DNA from 2 places in the Agathobaculum sp. LCP25S3_E8 genome. Region 2 is predicted to be linked to the other one. Evidence: predicted binding sites of a transcription regulator. Region 2 holds the regulator's gene; the other holds the start of a gene.

Region 1 (7,843 bases), on a different contig from region 2:
CCTGAAACTTCGGGCGGTCTGTGTTCTTGCCGCTGTACCCTTTGTCTGTGTATTCCTTACAGTTCCCGCCTTTCAATTCGTATTTGCAAAACTCAATCTGGCTTTCAATGGAAATGCTGTCCTTTTTGTCTACCGATTGCCTTGCATAGATCGCGTCTATCCTGTTATTCATTTTGTCGCTCCTTTTCTTAAAAAGAAACGGAGCTGCTGACAGTTCTATTATACCGCCAGCAGCCCCGCAAATCAACGATGGCTTCGGGATTTATGCCCCGGCTTCCTCTTTCTGCCGCTTATCGGCATATTTGCGGAACACCTCATAAAGCTGCTGCTCCAGTTCCCGGCGTTTGGTCGCTTCCTGCTCCGGCGTGAACACCGGGGAGAGGTTTTCCAGCGTGATTTCCTTTCCCTGAAAAGTCACGACTTCTGTTTCCTTTTTGTATCTGATATTGTTACTTATAAAATCACCTTTCCTTTCCATACTGCCGCTGCTGCCGTTTCAGTTCCGCCAGTATATCCGGCGGGATACGGTCAACCAGCCTTTGCATATCGTGCAGTTCGCTTTCCAGCTTTGCCCGCTCCATGCGGTCTTTGATTTTGCCGCTCTCGCTGGCTCTGGCTCGTGCTTCCAGCTTCTCATTTTCTGCCAGCAGGTCATTGATTGTGACCTTGTACTTTTTCAACTGCCCGGAGAAATTCTCCATCTGCGGGAACCACTTTTTCAGCATGGAGAGGGCTTCCTCTTTTTTCTTTCCGGCGTTCAGCGGGTTAATGCCGTCCAGTGTGGCTTCAATGGCTCTTGCCTGCCGGGAGAGGGAAACCGCCTGTTTGAAAAGCCGGGTGGGGATATGCTTCCGGCCTGTCTTGCTGGCGCTTTCCCCACGCTCCAAGTCGGGATATTTCTCCACCATGTAGGCGTGAAAATCATCCTGCCACTTCGTCAGGTTTGCCCGGTTGCCGATAATCTCCTTAGCGCACAGGCGGTTGTCCTTTGTCAGCGGAACAAAGGTCAAATGCAGGTGGGGCGTTTTCTCGTCCATGTGTACCACCGCCGACACGATATTTTCCCGCCCTACCCGGTGGGTGAGGAAATCCGCCGCCCTCTGGAAAAACGCCTGTATCTCCTTTGGGGATTTCCCCTTGAAAAACTCCGGGCTGGCGGTTATCAGCGTATCGACAAACCGTGTGCTGTCCTTGCGGGTTCGGCACCCGGCCTGCTCAATCCGGCTCTGAATGAAGTGGTAATAGCGTCCCTCCGGCTTGACGATATGGAAGTTGTATTTGCTCCGGCTGGTGTCAATATCAGGGTTGCTGGCGTATTGGTCTTTCTGCCGTTCGTGATGGGCTTCCAGCGGCCTTGCCGGGTTGCCCTTGTGCTTCTCAAAACGCAAAATTGCGTGCTGTGCCATTCTGCTCCTTTCCCCATTCCTTTCCTATCCGGGGTTTTCCACAGGGAAAATCCCGCAGAAAATAGCTCGGATAGGATTGGAATGGATAGAATATAAATCAATCTTTTTAATCTTTGTATTTCTATATACCGTCCGGTTTTCGTACTTCTCAGGAGTGATTTCCGTACTTCATGGGTACGGTTTTCAGCCCTCCGGCGTACCAGAACGGGATTTCTTGAAGTCGGTGTTCGGAACCGCTTCATAGGATTTTGGGAAAATGCGGTTGGGTTTTCCACAGCCCTGCTTCTGGATCTCCACCAGTCCGGCATATTGCAGTTCCCGCATGGTATTTACCGCTTTCTGCCGCCCACAGCGGAGCAGGTCAACTACCTCGCAGATGGGATAGTACAGGTAAATCCGCCCGTACTCGTCCGCCCACCCATTCTTGCGGGATAACTCTGTCCGGCGCAGGATAAAGGCGTACAACACCTTTGCCTCGTTGGACAGGGGCTTGAATGTAGGGGCTTCAAAGAGAAAATTCGGGAGCCGGGTGAAGCTGAACGCCTGTTCCGGCTGGTGAATGTAAATCGTGTTTGTCATATCGTGTTTTGTGGACGGTTAGAAGCCCGTTTTCCGGGGCGGGCGATACTTTATACCACCTGCCCCGGTTTGGGGCCTGCGAAGCCTTATAAATCAAGGCTTTTCCGCTCCTAACTGTCCACAGCAGACCTCCTTTTCCGTTCACTTTCTGTTTTCTGCCGCCTGTGAACTCTGGCGGCGCAGTCCGGGCAGTATTTAGCCCGGTTGGATTTGGGGACGAACACGCCGCCGCAAACCGCACAGCGTTTCATGTCCTTATCCCGGAAAATCTCCGCTTTCAGCGTCCCGTCCAGCGGCAAGACCGCCCAGCGGAACCACTTACAGCAGACCGAGAAAGAAACCGTCTGCGGGCAGGTGCAGGCGTCCCCATCGTCAAGGACAATGCAGTTGCCGTCCTCACAGCAACAGCACTCCCGGCGTATCAGGCTGGCCGCCTGTTTCTTCTGCGCCGGTGTCATGCGGTAAAGGGAACCGTCCGGCCTGCGTTCCAGCGGCGGCAAGTCTTTATAGGGGTTATCTCTCATGCGTTCCCTCCATTTTGCTTTCCATTGCCGTTCTCCCCGAAAAGGTTTCCTGCCTCGTCGTCGCAAGCTGCGTATCGCTCGTTTCGCCGCAAGCGGCAAAACTCACTCGCTCCGCTGCTCCTCCTCTCCCCACAAAGCCATGCGGCTTTGCGGGGGCCCCGACAATAGCGGCGTATTCCGGCGTTGGCACGCTCCCCGCAGCTTCGGGACGTTTTGTCCCGAAGTGACCTCTGGACAAAGTGTCCAAAAGTCCGGCTCCTGGCGGTGCTTCCCCAGCCGTGGTATTCTCTTTTCGGACGGTCATTCTGTTTTCAAGGTGCTGTCCATCGATGAACTACCCTAAGTCTACACGAAAAAAATGCAAATCCCGGCTTTTTGCGAGAATTGCATTTTGATGAAGTTTACACTTTGGAAATTGCATTTTTGCAATTATCTTGTATAATGGAAGTATGCGGAGGAGGTGCGTGTCTATGGCTTTACCCGGAACACCCGGACAGCGGATTTCCGATTTATGCAACGGGAACCACATCACACAAAAGGAACTTGCGGAGAAGATAGGCGTTTCCGCTTCCCAATTGAGCCGCATTGTCAGCGGCGAAACAAGAACGGTAAGCAGTGATATTCTCATAGGTGTGGCAAAGGAATTTAAGGTATCGACAGACTACATACTGGGCTTGTCTACCGTGAGCGTCCGTAAAAGTTACGATATTTCTGAATTAGGCTTGTCAGAGGGGGCCGTGAGGGGGCTTGTGACGGGTGCTGTTGATGTGCAAATCCTCAACCGTCTGTTGGAACACAGGAATTTTCCCAAGCTGATAGATTTGATACGGATTTATTTTCAGGATACGGCGGCAAAGGGCATAACAGCAAGAAACCAGCTTATCGAGATGGCAACGGCTTCCCTGTCCGACCTGATGAAAGAACACCCGGAACACCGGGCAGAAGCGAAGCAGGATTTACAGCTTTTGAACGCCCAAAAGATGGGGGAACATGAAGCGGAGATTGAAAAAATCAAAAATGTGTTCCTGGCTATCCTGCGGGACATTAAGAAAGACATAGACAACGGGGAACAGCCGGGAGAAGCTGTGACCGCCGCTATGTTCCAAGCCATGCGGGACGCACTGGCGGAACAGAAACAAAAACCGCTTTCCATTGACGATGTAACGGCGATGATAGCCGGACAGATTGGACAGCTTGCGCCGATGGACGAGGAAACCGCCGACCTGTTTCAGCGGTTAGTAAAGAAAATGATTGAACAGGCAGAGAAATAAATGTAGGAGAATATTAGAAAATGGGAAAAAGCAACTCGTACTATATGCAGCTTCATGTAGAAGCACTGTTTACAATGAATGAAAAGAACGAACTTATGACTATAAGGGAACCATGGGACTCCACTTCACAGCCGGCTCCCCGCTTCTATTTGACAAGACCACTTTACGAAAAACCACATACTTATTTTCGTGCTGACGTACCGAAAGAATTATGATATAATGAGTTATCAACAAATCAAAATTTGTGGAGGTAAAATATAGATGAATCAAGGAAGAATTATTGTGATTACAGGCTCACCGGGGACAGGAAAAACAACAACTGCGTCAATTGTCGCAAAGGAATCAGATATGGATAAATCAGTGCATATGCACACCGATGACTTTTTTCATTACTTAAGCAAAGGCGCAATACCACCACATTTGCCAGAATCCAACGAGCAAAATCTGGTTGTCATTGAAGCCTTTTTAGAAGCTGCAAAGCGATATGCTCGTGGCGGATATGATGTAATTGTAGATGGGATTGTCGGGCCATGGTTTTTGGAGCCATGGAAAGCTCTTGTTCGGGAACATTATGAGGTGCATTATATTATTTTAAGGGCAAGTAAGGAAGAAACCTTAAAGCGGGCTGTTGAACGCTCAAAGTTAGACCGAAAAACAAATATCGAATTGGTAGAAACAATGTGGGAGCAATTTTGCAATCTGGGAATATATGAATCGAATGTTGTAGATACGACCAATTATTCCATTCAAGAAACTGTTTCCGCAGTACAAGAAAAAATCGCAAGTAGGGCAGCATTGTTGTCTTAGATTGTTTTGGTGCAATTCCCATTTATCGAGCAGATGAAGTTGGGGAGCCGCCTGGAGGCGGCGGTGCCGAAGGATAAAATAGGAGATGTTAAGGTTATGAATAATGAATACGATAATGAGAAGTTTTTTGAAGAATATGCAAAGATGTCCCGCAGTAAAGAGGGGTTAAAAGCTGCTGGTGAATGGCATCAATTAAAACCTTTGTTTCCTTCGTTAGAAGGAAAATCTGTTCTTGACTTGGGGTGCGGATATGGCTGGCACTGCAAGTTCGCAGAAGAACAAGGAGCTACAAAAATATTAGGGATCGATTTAAGTAAGAAAATGATTGAGGAAGCCCAAAAGCGCAATTCAGGAAATCAAATTGAATATCGTATTAGCGGATTAGAGGAATATGACTATCCAGAAAATGAATGGGATTGTGTTATATCTAATTTAGCTCTGCACTATATAGAGGACATAGTGGAAATATTTCAAAAAGTGTATAGGACATTAAAACCAGGTGGAATTTTTCTTTTTAATATCGAACACCCTGTTTTTACCGCAGGAGTTGGGCAGGATTGGATTTATACAGATGATGGGAAACCGCAATATTGGGCGATTGATAATTACTTTATAACAGGAGAACGAAATACACATTTTTTAGGATGTGATGTAGTAAAACAACATCACACACTTACACAGATTATAATGGGATTGCTGAACAATGGGTTTGAGCTTAAAGTTGTAGAGGAAGCAGACTTTTTAGAAGAATTTGATCCACGCTATAACGAAGAAGGTGTATCAGAACTTGATGAACAATTTGAGCGGTTGCCAGACGGACACGAAGCAAAACGCAGTTACTATTTAGGCTTCCGACAAGCACAAAGTGAAGCAAGACCAAACATTGTTATTAGTCTATTGAAGTTAAATTAGATGCTAAAAATTTGTAATTAAGAAGGAGTGATTACATGAACAAAAATATAAAATATTCTCAAAACTTTTTAACGAGTGAAAAAGTACTCAACCAAATAATAAAACAATTGAATTTAAAAGAAACCGATACCGTTTACGAAATTGGAACAGGTAAAGGGCATTTAACGACGAAACTGGCTAAAATAAGTAAACAGGTAACGTCTATTGAATTAGACAGTCATCTATTCAACTTATCGTCAGAAAAATTAAAACTGAATACTCGTGTCACTTTAATTCACCAAGATATTCTACAGTTTCAATTCCCTAACAAACAGAGGTATAAAATTGTTGGGAGTATTCCTTACCATTTAAGCACACAAATTATTAAAAAAGTGGTTTTTGAAAGCCATGCGTCTGACATCTATCTGATTGTTGAAGAAGGATTCTACAAGCGTACCTTGGATATTCACCGAACACTAGGGTTGCTCTTGCACACTCAAGTCTCGATTCAGCAATTGCTTAAGCTGCCAGCGGAATGCTTTCATCCTAAACCAAAAGTAAACAGTGTCTTAATAAAACTTACCCGCCATACCACAGATGTTCCAGATAAATATTGGAAGCTATATACGTACTTTGTTTCAAAATGGGTCAATCGAGAATATCGTCAACTGTTTACTAAAAATCAGTTTCATCAAGCAATGAAACACGCCAAAGTAAACAATTTAAGTACCGTTACTTATGAGCAAGTATTGTCTATTTTTAATAGTTATCTATTATTTAACGGGAGGAAATAATTCTATGAGTCGCTTTTGTAAATTTGGAAAGTTACACGTTACTAAAGGGAATGTAGATAAATTATTAGGTATACTACTGACAGCTTCCAAGGAGCTAAAGAGGTCCCTAGCGCCTACGGGGAATTTGTATCGATAAGGGGTACAAATTCCCACTAAGCGCTCGGGACCCCTTGTAGGAAAATGTCCTAAGTGTGGCAACAATATTGTATTAAAAAAATCGTTTTATGGTTGTTCAAATTATCCTGAATGTACCTTCACTTTAGCTGAACATTTTAGAAAGAAAAAACTCACCAAAACAAATGTAAAAGAATTACTAGAGGGAAAAGAAACCCTGGTAAAAGGAATCAAAACGAAAGATAGAAAGTCCTACAATGCCGTTGTAAAAATCGGAGAAAAGGGATATATTGATTTTATCTATGTATGAGAACGTATTTTTTGAAATGCTTGAGCGAATCATTCAATTAGAAAACGAAAAAGAATAGAATCACAAATCACAAGTGATTAATCACAAATCACTTGTGATTTGTGATTGTTGATGATAAAATAAGAGTAAGAAGAAATAGAAAGAAGTGAGTGGTTGTGGGAAATTTAGGCGCACAAAAAGCAAAACGAAATGATACACCAATCAGTGCAAAAAAAGATATTATGGGGGATAAGACGGTTCGTGTTCGTGCTGACTTGCACCATATTATAAAAATCGAAACAGCAAAGAATGGCGGAAACGTAAAAGAAGTTATGGATAAAGCCTTAGAAGAATATATTCGGAAATATTTACCTGACAAACTTTAAAAGGAGTGAAAATGAAATGGCAGTTACTTATGAAAAAACATTTGAAATAGAGATCATTAACGAATTATCGGCAAGCGTTTATAATCGAGTATTAAACTATGTTTTGAATCATGAATTAAATAAAAATGACTCTCAATTATTGGAAGTCAATTTATTAAACCAATTAAAGCTTGCAAAACGTGTAAATCTTTTTGATTATTCTTTAGAAGAATTACAAGCCGTTCATGAGTATTGGCGGTCAATGAATCGCTATTCAAAACAAGTTTTGAATAAAGAGAAAGTGGCTTAATATGGCAAATATAGTCAATTTTACTGACAAACAATTTGAAAATCGCTTAAATGATAATTTAGAAGAATTGGTTCAAGGAAAAAAAGCGGTTGAATCGCCAACCGCTTTTTTACTTGGTGGGCAACCAGGGTCAGGGAAAACGAGTTTGCGATCAGCAATTCTTGAAGAAACACAAGGGAATGTTATTGTCATTGATAAAGAGGGGTTAAAAGCTGCTGGTGAATGGCATCAATTAAAACCTTTGTTTCCTTCGTTAGAAGGAAAATCTGTTCTTGACTTGGGGTGCGGATATGGCTGGCACTGCAAGTTCGCAGAAGAACAAGGAGCTACAAAAATATTAGGGATCGATTTAAGTAAGAAAATGATTGAGGAAGCCCAAAAGCGCAATTCAGGAAATCAAATTGAATATCGTATTAGCGGATTAGAGGAATATGACTATCCAGAAAATGAATGGGATTGTGTTATATCTAATTTAGCTCTGCACTATATAGAG
Region 2 (9,709 bases):
GTCGTCCTCGGTTACCGCGCCGTGAGTCTTGGTCTGCTGCTCAGACCACTCCTTGCGGCGTGCTTCGAGCGCTTCGCGCTTGTTCTTCTCTTCATCGCGCAGCTTGGCGGCGTTCTCGTAGTCCTGCCCCTTGACAGCCTCTTCCTTCTTCGCGGCGATGGCGGTAATTTCGTCCTCCATCTGCTTGAGGTCGGGCGGTGTGGTCAGCGTGGACAGGCGAACCCGCGAGCAGGCTTCGTCGATAACGTCGATTGCCTTATCCGGCAGGAAACGACCGGTTACATAGCGCACAGACAGCTTGACGGCAGCTTCGATGGCTTCATCCGGAATCTTGATGCGGTGATGTGCTTCGTAGCGGTCACGCAGGCCCTTGAGGATTTCGACTGCGTCCTCCGGACTCGGCTCGTCAATCTGAACGGGCTGGAAACGACGCTCGAGCGCTGCGTCCTTTTCGATGTTCTTGCGGTATTCATCCAGCGTGGTTGCACCGATGACCTGCACTTCACCGCGGGACAGGGCGGGCTTCAAAATGTTCGCAGCATCTGCCGCTCCCTCAGCAGCGCCCGCGCCCATCAGCATATGCATTTCATCGATGAACAGAATGGTATCCTTGTTTGCGGTCAGCTCTTCGATGACCTTTTTGATGCGCTCTTCGAACTCGCCGCGGTACTTGGTGCCCGCGATCATGCCGGTCAGGTCAAGCGATACGACGCGCTTGTCCTTCAGCGTCTCCGGGACATCGCCCGCGACAATCTTCTGCGCCAGTCCTTCGACCACGGCGGTCTTGCCGACGCCGGGGTCGCCGATCAGTGCAGGGTTGTTCTTGGTACGGCGGGACAGAATCTGAATGACCCGCTGAATTTCCTTGCTGCGGCCGATAACCGGGTCGAGCTTGCCCTCGCGGGCAGCAGCGGTCAGGTCGCGGCCGAACTGCTCGAGCGCGTCACCTGACTTGCCGGATGCACCGGCAGCGCCGGGGCCTTCGCCCTGTTGTACGCCGCCCAGCACTTCGCTGAGCTTTTCGGCCACCATCTGCGGGGTGACCTTGAGGTTAGCCAGCGCGGTCAGCGCAACGTTCTGTCCCTCGCGCAGCAGGCCGAGCAGCAAATGTTCGGTGCCGACGTAGTTCGTCCCCATCTGGGCGGCGGACTGGATGGACAGCTCAATGATGCGCTTGGTGCGCGGGGTCATGCCCTGCGGAGCGGTGCTGTCGGGCGTGCCGCGGCCGGACAGCTCTTCAATCTGCTTCACCAGTGCGTCATCGGTCACGCCGCAAGCAGCCAATGCCTTGGCCGCCGGGCCGCCCTCTTCACGCAACAGGCCGAGCAGCAGGTGCTCCGAGCCGATATAGCTGTGTCCAAACGATGCAGCGGCCTCCTGCGCCTTGGTCAGTGCCTGCTGCGCACGCTCGGTAAAACGATTCTGATAAAACATAGGTCAACACTCCTTTCCGAAAGGGAAAAGTCCAAGTTCGGTTATTCTAAAATCAGGTTCTTTGCCGCCTCACGCAGCAATTCTGCGCGTTTGCGGTCGCGTTCCTGCGGCGCGCCGTTCAGCATCGCCGGACGGATGCGCTGCTCGAGTTCATATAGCTTCTGCGGCTCTACGCCCGACAGCAAGCCCATTTGCAAGCCGACCAGCACGTCAGACAGGCACTGCACGGCTTCGCCGGTGTCAATCAGATAAGCGGAACGCAGCGTGCCTGCCGCGCGGTAGATACGGTCGCGCAGACCAGCTTCGTTCTGGCTGCGCACCTGCTCGCGCGCCTTCTTTTCTGCGTCAATGATGGTGGTTGCAGTCTCAACCAGCTTATCGGTCAGCTCAGCCGCAGAAGCGCCCAGCGTGACCTGATTAGAAATCTGATAGAAGCCGCCGACCGCCTTGGAGCCTTCGCCGTATGCGCCGCGCACCGCGCAGCCACGGCTGCCGGCGTAGCCGGTCATTCGGCCAATCTCGCCCGTTGCCGTCAGCATGGGCAGATGCAGCATGATGGAAGCCCGCAGGCCGGTGCCGATGTTGGTCGGGCACGCGGTCAAATAGCCCAACCGCTCGTCGTAAGCGAACGGCAGCTCGCCTTCAATCAGCGCTGCGATGCGGTTTGCCGTATCCAAGCACTCCTTCGGGCACAGGCCGGTGCCAATCACCTGCAAGCGCAGATGATCTTCCTCGCCCACCATGATGGACACGCCGCCGTCCTTGGAGACAATCAGCCAGCCGCCGTTCTGTGCCAGCTCGGGCGAAATCAGATGCTCTTCGACCAGCTGAGAAGCCTCGGTCGAGCGCGGGATAATTTGTTTTTTCTCAAATTCCGGCCCGACGGTCGGATTATTTTGCAAGGCCGCGAACACTTTGTCCGTGATCTCCTTGTGTTGTGCTTCGGTCAAACGGAAGGGATACCCCTTCAGGTTACGGGCAAGCCGCACGCGGCTGGTTGCCGCAAGGCCGGTAAAACCGCCATGAATTTCAAACATGCTCATTTTTGCTCGCCCTCCATTCTGCGAATCTCATCGCGCAGGCGCGCAGCCTGCTCGTACTCTTCGTTTTCGACTGCGGTTTTCAGCTGTGCGCGCAGCGTCTCGATCGGGTCGGTCTTAGGCTGTTCGGGCGCAGCAGGCGCCGTGCCGATGTGGCGCGTTGCGCCGTGCACCTTTTCGACATATGGATTCAAGATATCCGAGAATGTGTTGTAGCAATCCGGACATCCCACACGGCCGGTCCGCCGCAGCTCACTTTCGGTCATGCCGCAGGTCGGGCACTTGCGCTCAGTACCCAGCAGCGTCGCCGTCGGCGCGCCCAGCATGTCGTTCCACAGGCTGCCAAAGCCGCCGCCGAGGAACGAATGGAACGGGTCGCTCCAGAAATGATTCATCGAGGCAAACGCATTTTCAAATGCGCCGCCGATATTTTCTTTCTTTGCGCAGTCTTCACACAGGTGCATTTCGCGCGTTACACCGTTTACGGTTTCCTTATAATACATCGTCGCTTCATTCTTGCCGCATTTCTCGCATTTCATAAGTCATTTCTCCTTTCGAGAATCTATCCTCAAGTGATTTTGTTAACTGTTGTTATGCTGTGGCAATGCCCATCACCGCGCATCGGAAAATCGCGGCTCGCAGACGGTTGCGGTCGGTTTTTTCCACCTCGGCCAGCGCGCCGTCCGAGCATGCCGAAAGCAGAAGCTGTGCTTCCCGCTGCGTCAGCAACTCTGCCGACAGCAGCGCGCGTGTCAGACGCGCCGCATCGCTTTGCGTCAGCCTGCCGCCGATACCGCGGGCCGCCTCCAGCAGCGTGCGCTGCTTGTCGTCCATCAGCCGCACGATGCGGATGTATCCGCCGCCGCCGCGCTGACTTTCGACCAGATACCCGTGTTCCGGCGTGAAGCGTGTTTCAATCACGTAGTTGATCTGGCTTGGCACACACGAAAAACGGTCCGCCAGACTTTTGCGCTGCACCTCGGCCACGCCGCCGCCCGACGAAAGCATCTCGCCGATAAAATCGGCTATGACATCCGACATTTTCATGTGAACACCTCCTTCGGTCCCGGTCTCTTATCTGACCTTTCCTGACCTTTGTCTATATTATAGGGGAATTTGAATGAAAACGCAAGAGAATTTTCTGACCATTTCTGACCATTTGACGGATGTATCAATTGAAAATCCATTGTTTTCTCTTTATTTCTAATTCAATCTCTTTTTTTCATTGTTTTTTATTTTCTGACTTTTACTTGGTCCTGCCAAAAGTTAACCATTGCTAACCACTGCTTTTTGTTGCTTTTTCTCATTCTTGTGTTACAATAAATGTGTAAATTCAAATGGAGGTGCAATACCAATGGCATATGTTATTAGCGACGCTTGCATCAGCTGTGGTTCTTGCGCGGGCGAGTGCCCGGTAGGCGCTATTTCTGAGGGCGACGGCAAGTACGAGATCAATCCGGACGCTTGCATCGACTGCGGCAGCTGCGCAGGTACCTGCCCGGTAGGCGCTATTTCGCAGGGCTAATTGTTTAGCATAGAAGCGAAATACCTAACCAAATCCGGTATTCCGGAACACAATAACGCCTGAAAGCGGTTTTATCGCTTTCGGGCGTTTTGCTTTGTTTGTATTTTCTGCACACACATGTGATATATACAAAACAAAACGAGCCTGTCCCAATGGACAGGCTCGTTTTTATATGAATTTCAGTGCAAAATCCGATTGCCTCAGGCGCAGACTTACTTGGAAGCCTGTGCAGCCTTAATGGCGTCGATCATCATCGGAACAACCTTGAACAGGTCGCCGCAGATGCCGTAGTCGGCAACATCGAAGATCGGAGCGGAGTCAGCCTTGTTGACTGCTACGATGCACTCGGAATCCTGCATGCCAGCCTTGTGCTGGATAGCACCGGAGATGCCCAGCGCAACATACAGCTTCGGATGTACGGTCTTGCCGGTCTGACCTACCTGATGGTCAGCCGTCAGCCAGCCGGAGTCAATTGCCGCACGGGAACCGCCGACAACGCCGCCGAACAGGCCAGCCAGCTCTTCTGCCAGCTTGATGCCGGTCTCAACGTCCTTGGAAATGCCGCGGCCAACAGAAACGACCACTTCAGCACCGGTCAGGTCAACCAGCTCCTTGGCTTCCTTGACCACTTCCAGAACCTTGGTCTGCAGGTCCGCATCGGACAGCTGCACGTCAACCTTCTCAACTGCAACCGCGTTTGCCTTCGCCTCGTCGTACTCGCCCTTCTTCAGAACGCCCGGACGAACGGTTGCCATCTGGGGACGGAAGCGCGGGCAGATAATGGTCGCCATCAGGTGACCGCCGAATGCCGGACGGGTCATCTTCAGGTTGCGGTCAGCACGGTCGAGCGCGTCGATCTGTGCCTGCGGCAGCGTGGAAGCCTCCTGCAGGAATGCAGCGTACTTCTCAACGTCCACGTCGAGGTGCGTGCAGTCCGCGGTCAGACCGGTGTGCAGACGAGCTGCGCAGCGCGGGCCGAGGTCACGGCCGATGTTGGTCGCCGCGATCAGCATGATTTCCGGCTTCTTAGCCATAACAACGTCGCAAATCACCTTTGCGTAAGCATCGGTGGTGTAGGTCTCGAGCAGGTCGTCCTCCGCAACCAGAACCTTGTCCGCGCCGTAAGCGCCCAGTTCCTTGACCATTGCGTCGCCTACGCCCTTGCCGCCCAGCAGCAGGCCGCAAACTTCCGTGCCCATATCGTCCGCCAGCTTGCGCGCCTCAGAAATCAGCTCCAGCACGGTCGGCTGCAGCTTGCCCTGGCGCTGCTCACAGAATACCCATACGCCGGAAAAATCGGCGAGGTTGGTGTTATTGAATTCAGCCATTATAGTTTCTCCTTTCGATCAGATGATGTGCTTCTTGAGAAGCTCAGCTGCGAGGGTCTCGCAGGTAGCCTTGTCAGCACCTTCGAGCATCTTGCCCTGGCCCTTCTGCGGGGGCGTAAAGGACTTGAAGATGTTGGTGGGAGAACCCTTCAGGCCGATGGTGGTGGGATCGATCAGCGGATCGTCCTTGAGGGTATTGTAATCATAAACCGTAACCGGCTTGGAGTAGCAATCCATAATGCCGCCCAAAGACATGTAACGCGGAACATTCAGCTCCTTGATGCAGGTCAGCAGGCACGGAGTCTTTGTCTGGATGGTCATGTAGCCGTCCTCGAGCATACGCTTAACGGTGACGGTGTTGCCTTCCTTCTTAATGTCGGCAGCGTAGGAGATCTGCGGGATGCCGAGCTTCTCGGCGATCTGAGAGCCTACCTGCGCGGTGTCGCCGTCGATAGCCTGACGGCCGCAGAATACGATATCGTCATCCTCAAGGCCAACCTTCTTGACAGCAGCCGCGAGGATCTGGGAGGTAGCAAAGGTATCGGAACCGCCGAACTCACGAGCGGAAACCAGAACCGCCTCGTCCGCACCGCGTGCGAGCAGCTCACGGAGCATGCCTTCTGCCGGTGCCGGGCCCATGGTGATGACAACGACCTTGCAGCCGGTCTCGTCCTTGAGCTTGAGAGCAGCCTCAACCGCGTTGAGGTCGTCCGGGTTGGTGATGGTTTCCATGGATGCGCGGTTCAGAGTGCCGTCGGGATTGACTGCAACCTTACCGGAGGTATCCGGAACCTGCTTTACACAAACAATAGCCTTCATAGTTCAGTTTTCCTCCTTTACTTAGCGCAGAACCTGACCGGCGATGACCATTCTCTGAACCTGAGAAGTGCCCTCGTAGATCTCGGTGATCTTGGCGTCACGCATCATGCGCTCCATCGGGTACTCACGGATGTAACCGTAGCCGCCGTAGATCTGTACGCACTTGGTGGTAACGTCCATTGCAACCTCAGAAGCGTACAGCTTCGCCATAGCAGCTTCCTTAGTGAACGGCAGACCAACGTCGTGGTTGAACGCCGCGCGGCGAACGAGCAGACGAGCAGCCTCGATCTGGGTGTACATATCGGCTACCATCCACTGCAGGCCCTGGAACTTGTCCAGCGTCTTGCCGAACTGAACGCGCTCCTTCATGTACTGGATCGCCTTGTCCAGAGCGCCCTGCGCAATGCCGAGTGCCTGAGAAGCGATACCGATACGGCCGCCGTCCAGCGTCATCATAGCAATCTTAAAGCCGCCGTTCTCCTTGCCGAGCAGACGGTCAGCCGGCAGATGCACGTCTTCGAAGATCAGCTCAGCGGTCTGAGAACCACGGATGCCCATCTTGTGCTCGATCTTGCCGATGGAGAAGCCCGGATCGTCCTTGTCAACGATGAAAGCAGAAATGCCCTTGTTGCCCTTGGACTTATCGGTCATAGCAAAAACAACGTAAGTATCCGCGCGGCCGCCGCCGGTGATGAACACCTTGGTGCCGTTGAGGATGTAAGAGCCGTCCGGCTGCTTGACAGCAACACTCTGCTGTGCAGCGGAGTCGGTACCAGCGTTCGGCTCGGTCAGGCCGAATGCGCCGATCTTCGCGCCTTCCTTGGGCTCGATGAGCGGGCGGAGCCACTTTTCCTTCTGCTCTTCGGTACCGAATGCGTAAATCGGCCATGCGCCCAGCGTGCCGTGCGCAGACATGATGCCGCCGGTGGTACCGCAAACGCGGCTCATCTCTTCGATCGCGATCGAGTAGCAGATGTAGTTACCGCCGGAACCGCCAACTTCCTTGGGGAACTGAATGCCCATCAGGCCGTACTTCATCAGCTTCTGGACAGTCTCTTCCGGATAGCGCTCCTGCTCGTCGATCTCGGCTGCGATCGGCTCAACTTCGTTAAGCGCGAACTCACGGCACATCTTCTGGAACAGTGCTTCTTCTTTTGTAAGCCTAAAATCCATGCCATATACCTCCCAAAAAATATTCGCGGGTGTACAGAAAAACACAGCGCCCGATGCCCATGGGCCGCAGCGCTGTGTCCTAAGCCAACACCCTACTTTGGAGCATGTCTATTTCTATTATATCGTTTGCCGAGAATATGTCAAGGATTTAACACACTTTTGCGTGAGATTTTCGACCCGATTTTTTCCATTGCAGTTCGCTCTTTTTACCCTGTGTGGAATCCCGGCTTTTGTTTGCATTTTGTATATGCATGGCCGGCATCTCACACCATATCCGAGCGGTTTTTCACATATTCCGCGCCGCTTCCGCATAAGAAGCAGAGAAGGCCATTATATAAGGAGGAAAAGTCTATGTGTGGAATCGGCGGCTTTGTCGATTATGAACATGACGCGCGCCGCTATGCCGCAGCGGCAGAACGCATGCAGCGCAGCCTGACGCCGCGCGGCCCGGATGCGTCGGGCGACTATCAGGACGCGGACGCGGTGCTCGTCCACCGCCGCCTTATCGTCATTGATCCGGACGGCGGTTCGCAGCCTATGTATGCACCCGACGGAAATACCGTACTGGTATATAACGGAGAGTTATATAATACCGAAGAAATACGAAGAGACCTACTTGCGCGCGGGCATACCTTCCGCAGCCATTCGGACACCGAGGTGCTGCTGCACGCCTTTCTCGAATGGGACACGGACGCGTTCGAGCGTCTCAACGGCATTTTCGCGTTCGCCATCTGGCAGAAAAAAGAACGGCGGCTCGTACTGTGCCGTGACCGTCTGGGCGTCAAGCCCCTGTTTGTCGCGCGCTTGCAGGACGGCATCGTGTTCGGCTCGACCATCGGCGCGGTGCTTTGCCACCCGGCGGTTGAACCTGAAGTAGATGAGGACGGTCTGCGCGCCGTGCTGCTGCTCGGTCCCGCACGCCCGCCCGCGTCCGGCGTGTTCCGGCAGATCGACTCCCTGCTGCCCGGACATTATGCGGTGCTCACACCTGAGGGCTATGCCGACCGCACCTACTGGAAGCTGGAGGCACATGAGCACCCGGACGATTTGGAAACCACGATTGCACGCACACACGAGCTCATCTGCGACGCAGCACAGCGGCAGCTGGTGTCCGACGTCCCGCTCGCCTGCTTCCTGTCCGGCGGACTGGATTCGTCCATTCTGTCCATGCTGGCCGCCAAGGACTACGCTGCACGGGGCGAAACGCTGCACACTTGGTCGGTCGACTACCGCGACAACGACAAATATTTCACGAAAAACAGCTTTCAGCCCAACAGCGATAACGAATTCATTCAGATGATGGTGGATGCACTCGGCACAAAGCACCACAACGTCGTCATCGAACCCGACGCCCTGTGCGCCGCTCTGCTGCCCGCGACCGACGCGCGCGACCTGCCCGGCATGGCGGACGTCGACTCCTCGCTGCTGCTGTTCTGCGCGGCGGTCAAGAACGGCGGCACGACCGTGTGCCTGTCCGGCGAGTGTGCCGATGAGCTGTTCGGCGGCTATCCGTGGTACCACCGCGAGGAAATCCTGTTCGAGGACACCTTCCCATGGTCGCGCTCGGTCGACCTGCGGCTCGGACTGCTCGCGCCCGGCATTGTGCAAAACGGCGCGGAATTTGTCCGCGAGCACTATCTTGCCACCTGCCGCCGCGCGGAAAAACTGCCGACCGACAGCAAGAAGGATGCACGCATGCGCGAAATGTTCGTACTCAATCTGGACTGGTTTATGGCGACCCTGCTCGACCGCAAGGACCGCATGAGCATGTATTCCGGTCTGGAGGTGCGCGTTCCCTTCTGCGACCACCGCATTGTCGAGTATGCCTATAACATGCCGTGGGATTTCAAGGCGCTGGACGGACGGGAAAAAGGCGTTGTGCGCCGCGCATTTGCGCACGAACTGCCGGAGGAAATCGTCGTACGCAAAAAAAGCCCCTATCCCAAGACCTTCCACCCGGCCTATACCCGCCTGTGCGCCGACTATGTCCGCCGCATCTTCGAGGACAGCGACTCAATCGCCGCCCACCTGTTTAACCATGCCGCCGTGGAAGCGCTCATGGAAAAGCCGGAAAGTCTGGCGGAACCGTGGTACGGTCAGCTCATGCGCACCCCGCAGATTTTCGCCTATATCATCCAAATCGACCGCTGGCTGCGGCAGTACAAGGTGCGGCTGGTGTAATCCAGCCGCCCATCCCGCTTGACAAGGAGGTTTTGCCCATGCCCAATCCCACCGAAGATTCCGCCGTGCTGCGCGTGGTCGTCACGACCGCGCTCGGCGCGCTGCCGCTGGCCGACGCCTCGGTCACGGTATCGACCGCCGCGGACGAAACCGGCGCGCGTGAGCTGCTCTACTCGGTGCGCACGGACGCGGGCGGCATGACGCCGCCT

The links. Region 2 encodes CtsR, which represses protease genes until heat stress. Its sites were predicted from a motif close to AAGGTCAANNAAGGTCAAAT; they were not measured.
Region 1: ACTQ34_RS16240 (cysteine-rich VLP domain-containing protein) is a predicted target of CtsR. The motif match lies at 2,721-2,740, and genes of this name have one in related genera.

The regions. Positions count from the first base shown of each region.
Region 1 covers NZ_JBQKJR010000075.1:3,060-10,902, forward strand. The annotation lists gene ACTQ34_RS16220 (recombinase family protein) at 1-172, opposite strand, end outside; gene ACTQ34_RS16225 (hypothetical protein) at 263-478, opposite strand; gene mobV (MobV family relaxase) at 462-1,406, opposite strand; gene ACTQ34_RS16235 (replication initiator protein A) at 1,590-1,985, opposite strand; gene ACTQ34_RS16240 (cysteine-rich VLP domain-containing protein) at 2,096-2,509, opposite strand; gene ACTQ34_RS16245 (helix-turn-helix domain-containing protein) at 2,980-3,780, shown strand; gene ACTQ34_RS16250 (AAA family ATPase) at 4,042-4,587, shown strand; gene ACTQ34_RS16255 (class I SAM-dependent methyltransferase) at 4,684-5,499, shown strand; gene erm(B) (23S rRNA (adenine(2058)-N(6))-methyltransferase Erm(B)) at 5,535-6,272, shown strand; gene ACTQ34_RS16265 (topoisomerase C-terminal repeat-containing protein) at 6,418-6,696, shown strand; gene ACTQ34_RS16270 (peptide-binding protein) at 6,852-7,061, shown strand; gene ACTQ34_RS16275 (antitoxin) at 7,078-7,350, shown strand; gene ACTQ34_RS16280 (methyltransferase domain-containing protein) at 7,352-7,843, shown strand, end outside.
Region 2 covers NZ_JBQKJR010000010.1:53,083-62,791, reverse strand. The annotation lists gene ACTQ34_RS05805 (ATP-dependent Clp protease ATP-binding subunit) at 1-1,434, opposite strand, end outside; gene ACTQ34_RS05800 (ATP--guanido phosphotransferase) at 1,476-2,477, opposite strand; gene ACTQ34_RS05795 (UvrB/UvrC motif-containing protein) at 2,474-3,013, opposite strand; gene ACTQ34_RS05790 (CtsR family transcriptional regulator) at 3,066-3,521, opposite strand; gene ACTQ34_RS05785 (DUF362 domain-containing protein) at 3,829-3,999, shown strand; gene acrA (acryloyl-CoA reductase electron transfer subunit beta) at 4,212-5,327, opposite strand; gene acrB (acryloyl-CoA reductase electron transfer subunit gamma) at 5,346-6,146, opposite strand; gene ACTQ34_RS05770 (acyl-CoA dehydrogenase) at 6,168-7,319, opposite strand; gene asnB (asparagine synthase (glutamine-hydrolyzing)) at 7,671-9,500, shown strand; gene ACTQ34_RS05760 (carboxypeptidase-like regulatory domain-containing protein) at 9,407-9,709, shown strand, end outside.